DNA from 2 places in the Streptomyces sp. NPDC041122 genome. Region 1 is predicted to be linked to the other one. Evidence: riboswitches for the same ligand, from Rfam matches in the RefSeq annotation. Region 1 holds a riboswitch; the other holds the start of a gene.
The links. A riboswitch is a leader RNA that binds a small molecule or an ion and turns the genes downstream of it on or off. The one in region 1 is predicted to bind cyclic di-AMP.
Positions count from the first base shown of each region.

Region 2: it holds a riboswitch for cyclic di-AMP, as region 1 does, so the genes downstream of both, ACZ6B8_RS12385 (M23 family metallopeptidase) here and ACZ6B8_RS16040 (transglycosylase SLT domain-containing protein) in region 1, are expected to answer to the same signal.

Region 1 is NZ_JBVIYQ010000004.1:4,474-7,872, reverse strand. It holds gene ACZ6B8_RS16045 (SRPBCC family protein) at 1-421, opposite strand, end outside; gene ACZ6B8_RS16040 (transglycosylase SLT domain-containing protein) at 716-1,444, opposite strand; cyclic di-AMP (ydaO/yuaA leader) riboswitch at 1,447-1,608, opposite strand; gene ACZ6B8_RS16035 (ArsR/SmtB family transcription factor) at 2,719-3,399, shown strand, end outside.
Region 2 is NZ_JBVIYQ010000003.1:31,641-35,039, forward strand. It holds gene ACZ6B8_RS12380 (aldo/keto reductase) at 1-712, opposite strand, end outside; gene ACZ6B8_RS12385 (M23 family metallopeptidase) at 845-1,924, opposite strand; cyclic di-AMP (ydaO/yuaA leader) riboswitch at 1,936-2,119, opposite strand; gene ACZ6B8_RS12390 (PP2C family protein-serine/threonine phosphatase) at 2,341-3,399, opposite strand, start outside.

The DNA of each region.
Region 1 (3,399 bases):
CGACGACGTCGGCCAGCCGGGCGAGCATGGCGCGGTGGCGTACCTGGATCAGGACGTCGACGGCCGCGGAGTGCAGCAGCCCGCCCGGCCCGCGCAGCGGGTGCTCGTCGAGGATGACCAGCGTGTGCTCGCCCCAGGGCCGTACGTCGATGGCGATGCGCGCGGTCCCCAGCCGGCCGCTGTCGGCCTCCAGTTCCAGCAGGCGGGGAGCCTCGCACCTGCGCACGATGGTGTGCCCCGACAGCTCCCACGGCCCCAGCCGCACGGTGTACTCGATACGGGATCCGGTCTGCGGCCACATGTCATCGACGGGCTTGGACTCGTGGGTGCCGACCACCCAGTCGCCGTAGCGGTTGCCGTCCTCCAGGACCGCCCACACCTCGTGCGGCGGGCGTTCGATCAGTCGGTGCCGTACAGCCATGGTGTGTCCCACCCGTCGTCGTCGGATTGCCCGGTGACCGCCCGGGTGCCCGGCCGCCGAAGGCTCACCCCTTCATCACACCAGCCATCGGCCACGCCCGCCGCCTGCCGCACCCCGACCGGGTACACGCCCCCCTCGGCAGGCCGCACGAGCCCCCGGCCCGTCCCTGTCCCGGGCGTGCAGGGTGTCCAGCGGCGCAGCGGCGCCGGGACAGGCCGGAGCCCCGGACACGGGGGCGTGCCGGGGCTCACGGCGGGGGAGGGAAGAGGGCGCTCCTGATACGCCCGGGCGCTCCTAGTAGGGGCCGTTGACGTTGTCGATCGAGCCGTAGCGGTCGGCCGCGTAGTTGCAGGCGGCGGTGATGTTGGCGACCGGGTCGAAGCTGTCCGTGGAGGTGCCGGGCAGGTGGTAGGCGTCGAAGGTGGGGCCGATGACCTGCAGGAGCCCCTTGGACGGCGTGCCGGCGACGGCGTTGATGTCCCAGTTGTTGATGGCCATCGGGTTGCCGGAGGACTCGCGCATGACGTTGCGGTGGATGCCCTCGTAGGAGGCGGGGATGCCGTGCTGGGCCAGGATGTCGAGCGACTCCCTGATCCATCCGTCGAGATTGTCGGCGTAGGCCTTCTTCGCCGGGGCGACGGCGGGCTGGACGGCCGCCTTCTCGCGCGAGGAGCGGTCGGCGCGCTGGGCGGGCTCGGGGCTCTTCTGGCCGAGGGTGAGCTTGACGCCGGGGCGTATGAGCTGCGGGTCACCGCCGAGGACGCCGCGGTTGTCCTCGTACAGCTTCTTCCACCCGCCGCTCACGGAGTGGTCCTCGGCGATCTTGGAGAGGGAGTCGCCCGCGGCGACGACGTAGGTCTTCGGGGCCGCGGCGGGCTCGGCGGCCGGAGCGGCCTGCGCCGCGCTCGCGCCGGTCGCGCCGAGCACCGGGAGGACGAGCACGGCCCCGCCCGTACCGGCGGCGGCGAGGCCCCGGTGCAGCGAGCTGGACTTGGGGCGGCGGTGCTTTCCCTTTGCGGGCATGACGAATTCCTCTCCGTCGCCTGCGAGGTGAGCTGTCGGGTTCGGACGGGAGATGTCCGGTCGCACTGCATGCGACTTCACCCCGAGCCGTGCCGGAATCCGGAACGGCGCTTACCTGGGTCCCCCGCTCCTGCCATGCGTAAGTGAGTGGGTGGGAAGGGTTTCCGGGCAGCGGCAGGATTCGGCGTTCAGCCCGGGATTGACGGTGACGTTAAGCGAGAAAGCCCGGACGGAACAAGGCAGGAATTCGAAAGACGAATGCGCGGACCCCGCCCCCGGCCACGGGAGCCACCCCGCACCCATTGATCGAAAAACTCAACTTTCTTTGCCCAGAACGGAAGTACGCACAACGGCGCCTCCCGGAGCCGCACTCCCCGGCGTGACACATTTCACGGAACCGGGCGAGCGGCATGCGACTCCGCCCCGACGCCACAGGCGGTCATTCCGCCGGATACGCCTTCGATGCCCCCATCACACCACGTACAGCCCAAACAGGGTTATTCGCGTCAATCCGGTCATGCAGAAAGCGTGCAATTAAGTACAAACCAGGCATAAGGCGTACGGTGTTGAGCCGATCACGCCCGTCCCGTTGTCCGGCGAGACGGACCCGCAGCCGCCGCGCGGAAGCGTTCAGCACCACGCACCCGCGCTCCCCGCCTTCGGCTCCCGACGCCGACCGCCCCGCCGCCGAGAAACCGCAGGCCGCCCGCTGCCCAGCCTCAACTCGCCCGAAAAACAGAGAAAGGAGCACCGGAAGAAACCGGCCACGCATTGCAGCAGAGGCAACCTGAGCCGGTAACAGATAAAAAAGGGAGACGAAGAAGCCGGACGGGGGAAGCGGCCGAGCCGAGACAAGGCGAAGAGCGCGCCGGACAATAGGGCATTCCGTACCCGAAGGTGACGTCCCGTCGTGCACAAAACGGGGGAGGGGCAATCGGAGGGGCAACTCGCCTGCACCCGGGACGAGTTGCGACAGGACCACCCCTCTTCCGCCGGGCGCCGCCCCGCCGATTCACCTCGTATCACGCATAACGACAAAGCGAGTTGACGGAAACCAGGTCCAGACCGACGGCCGCCTCCAGGACTCGCCCACGCCCTGCCATGGCCGGGCCCGCGCCGACGGACACTCCCGCCCCCCCGGCGGACGAGCGTGCCGATCCCGAACCGGAGCTCAGGGGCCACACCCCACCCCCTCCAGACACCCCTGCCATGCCGACGGCCGCTTGACATGCAACCAATAGGTTGCCAATCTGATGGTGAGGAGGTCGGAAGACATGGACGAGGTCTTCAAGGCACTCGCGGACGCGAGCAGAAGACGACTGCTGGACCGGCTGAACGAACGGACCGGACAGAGCCTGCGCGAACTGTGCGCGGGCCTGGACATGACCCGCCAAGCGGTCTCCAAGCACCTCGCGGTACTGGAAGGCGCCGGCCTGGTCACCGCGGTCCGCCACGGCCGGGAGAGGCTGCACTACCTCAACCCCGTACCCATCCACGACATCGCCGACCGCTGGATCGGCCAGTACGAGCGCGGCCGCATGTCCGCACTCAGCAACCTCAAGCACGCCCTGGAAGGAACAACGATGAGCAAGCCCGAGTATGTCTACACGATCTACATCAACACCACCCCCGAGAAGCTCTGGGAGGGACTGACCAGCCCCGAGTTCCTGAAGCAGTACCACGGCGGCTGGGCACCCTCCTCCGACTGGAAGGTCGGCTCCAAGGTGCTGTGGCCCGTCGAGGACGGCGGCGAACCACAGGACCTCGGCCAGGTCGTCACCGAGTCACAGCCCGGCAGACGACTCGCCTACACCTGGCACACGCTGCAGCCGACGCACCAAAAAATGTTCGGCATGAGCGACGAGGACTACGCCGAGGCGGCCAAGGAACGCTCCAAAGTCACCTTCGACATCGAACCCGCCGAAGAACCGGCCCTGGGCATGAAACTGACCATC
Region 2 (3,399 bases), on a different contig from region 1:
GCGCGACCCCGCCGCTGCGGGCGCTCTCCACCTTCGTGCCCGGACGGTACTTGCCGGTGAGGAAGCCGGACGCGAGCGCGTAGTAGGGGACGGCCGCGAGGCCGGAGCGCGAGGCGACCTCCTGGAGCGGGCCCTCGTAGGTGTCGCGGGAGACGAGGTTGTAGTGCGGCTGGAGCGCGACGTAGCGCGCGAGGCCCTCGCGGTCGGAGAGGTCGAGGGATTCCTGGAGCCGCTCGGGGGTGATGTTGGAGGCGGCGATGGCGCGCACCTTGCCGTCCCGCACCAGTCCGTCGAGCGTCCCGATGATCTCCTCCACGGGGACCGACGGGTCGTCGTAGTGCGTGTAGTAGAGGTCGATGTAGTCGGTGCCGAGGCGGCGCAGGGAGGCGTCGATGCCGGCCTTGACGGTGGCCGGGGAGAGGCCCTTGAACTCGGGGTGGGCGCCGACCTTGGTGGCGATGACGACGTCGGAGCGGTTGCCGCGTCCGGCCAGCCATTCGCCGACGAGGGTCTCGGACTCACCGCCCTTGTTGCCCTCCACCCAGGCCGAGTAGACGTCGGCGGTGTCGATGAAGTTGCCGCCCGCGGCGGTGTAGGCGTCGAGGACGGCGAAGGAGGCGGCCCGGTCGGCGGTCCAGCCGAAGACGTTGCCGCCCAGGGAGAGCGGGAAGACCTCGAGGTCGGAGGAGCCGAGCGTACGCAGATGAGTCATGTGTTCCTCAACAAGGCCACCGGATGCGGAATTCCGTGCACGCACCACCGGACCGGCGGCCCTGGCGTCGGGGGGGATGCCGCCAGGACCGCCGGAGTGCGGAGGGAACTCAGCACCGCGCGGGCGCGGACCTCAGGGGTTCAGGCCCTTGCCCTGCAGCCAGCCGAGCGGGTCGATCCCGGTGCCTTCGGGCGTGTGGACCTCCAGGTGGAGGTGCGGCCCGGTGACGTTGCCGGTCGCGCCGACGCGGCCGATGACCTCGCCGGTGGTGACCTTCTGGCCCGCGCTGACATTGAGCGAGGACTGGTGGCAGTACCAGATCTCCGTACCGTCCTCGAGTTCGAGCACGGTGCGGTACCCGTACGCGCCCGCCCAGCCGGCCTCCTTGACGGTGCCGGTGTGCACGGCCTTGAGCGGGGTGCCCGTGGGCGCGGCGAAGTCGAGGCCGGTGTGGTGGCCGGAGGACCACATGGCGCCGGCGTCGCCGAAGTGCGAGGTGAGGGTGTACGAGGAGGTCGGGATGGCGTAGCTCTTGGCGAGCTTGGCCAGGCGCGCGGCCTCGGCCTTGGCCTTGCGGGCCTCCTCCGCCTTCTTCTTCTTGGCGGCGGCCTCGGCGTCCGCCTTCTTCTCGGCGGCCTTCTGCTGCGCGGCGGCCTCTTCGGCGGCCTTCTTGACGGCGGCGTCCTCGGCCGCGGTCCGTACGGCGGCGTCCGCCTGGTGCTGCTGGTTCTCGGCCTGCCGCATGATGCGGGCGCGCAGCGCCTCGCCCGCGTCGGTGGTGCCCTGCTCGGCGTCGACGGGACTGACGCCGGCGGCGGTGAGCGGGGCGGACGCGGCGGCGGCCGTCGTGGTGTCGGAGGAGTCGTCGGCCAGCAACGAGCCCACGCCCGGCAGGGACTTGGCCTCGGGGAGCGAGTCGGCGACGGCGGCCACGCCCGGCAGGTCGGGCATCGATATGGAGACCGGCGGCTTGCCGTCCTGCGCGGTGGCGATGCCGCCCGCGCCGACGGCGGCGATGACGCCCACGCCGAGGACGGTGGAGCTGCGGGCGAGCCCGCCGCCGCCCTTCTTGTGCACACGGTGCCTGCCGCGGACGGGCCGGACGGAATCCTCGGTGGGGTTCCACTCCTCGAACTGGTCCTCGTCGTACACGCCGAAGTCGTCGTCATTCGGTAGGTACACGGCTTGGGGGGCAGGCCGGTTGGACGCCACGGGGGCGCACTCCTTTCCTTCCTTCTCGCCTACCGGGTTAGCTGACGGGTTCGGAGCAGGAAGGTCTCCTACGGGCATCTGCCGGCGCGTGCGCGCATGACGGGATCGAGGCATGCGTGCATGGGCGGCAGAGGTCCGATTCACCCCAAGTTAGTGGTTCCCCGGCTCCCTTGCGGGATTAGGCGCGTGCGCGCGGAGCCGCCTCTAGTGACGGCTGGGACGACCGCGCTGCGTTATCGAACGTTAATAGACAGCGGGTCGGTATTCCAAGCTGTTCCGGTTGATCGTTAACGCCGACCGGCTGTACGTACCGGGACGCACGGGGGCGGAACGGGGCGAGTCGACCCCACCTCGGTCCGCACCGGAATTTCACATTCCCTTGACAGTACGTCAGATGTCATGCGGAGCGGCGCACTTCAGTCACCAGTGGTGACATCCGGATCCCCGGCGACCGGCCGGCGCACCGCGAGGAGCGCCATGTCGTCCGTCATCCCGCCCCCGGTGTGCCGTCGCACCTCCTCCGCGAGCGCGGCGAGCAGCGCCCGCGGGCCCCCGCGCCCCGGGAAGATCCGCCCGCCGAGCCGGGTCGCCGGATCGTAGAACTCCCCCGCCGCGTCCCGCGCCTCCGACAGCCCGTCCGTGTAGAACAGCAGCGTCGCGCCGGGCGGGAAGTCGGTCTCGTCGGCCCGGTCCGGCCAGATCCCCAGCTCACCCATGCCGAGCGGCAGCGCGGGCTCGCTCGCCGACATGACGCACAGCCGCCCGTCGCCGCGCAGCAGCAGCGGGGACGGGTGACCCCGGTTGATCAGCCGCACCCGGCCGTCGGCATGCCGGATCTCGGCGAGGACGGCGGTGGTGAACCCCTCGAAGGCGTCCAGGCCGTCGCGCCGGGTGCCCTCCCGGGCGAGGGCCCGCTCCAGGCGCTGCGCCACGGCCTCCAGCGTGGTCTCCTGCTCGGCGGCCTCCCGGAAGGCCCCGATGACGACGGCGACCGCGGCGACGGCGCCCATGCCCTTGCCGCGTACGTCGCCGACGATGAGCCGGACCCCGTACGGGGTGTCCTGCACCGCGTACAGGTCGCCCCCGATGAAGGCGTCGGCCTGCGCCGCCTCGTACCGTGCCGCGATGTCGAGCCCGCCGATCCGCGGGTCCGGCTCGGGCAGCACGGCGCGCTGGGTCGTCTCGGCGATGGAACGGGCGTTGGCGAGCCGGTCGTTGCCGCGGCGCACGACGCGGTTGATGACGATCGCGAGGGCCGCGACGGTGACCACGGTGAGCACCTCGGTGACGGCCTCGACATGGCTGCTGCCCACGTTCCCGAAGTGCAGGACGAGGACGGCGGCGGTGGCGGCGGCGCCGGTCAGGACGGTGCTCAGGAGCGAGTAGAAGGGGGCGGCGATCAGCGGGGCGGCCGTGAAGAGGGGCGCCGCGGTGAACTCGGGCGGGGTCGAGACGTCGTACACGACCCCGACGAG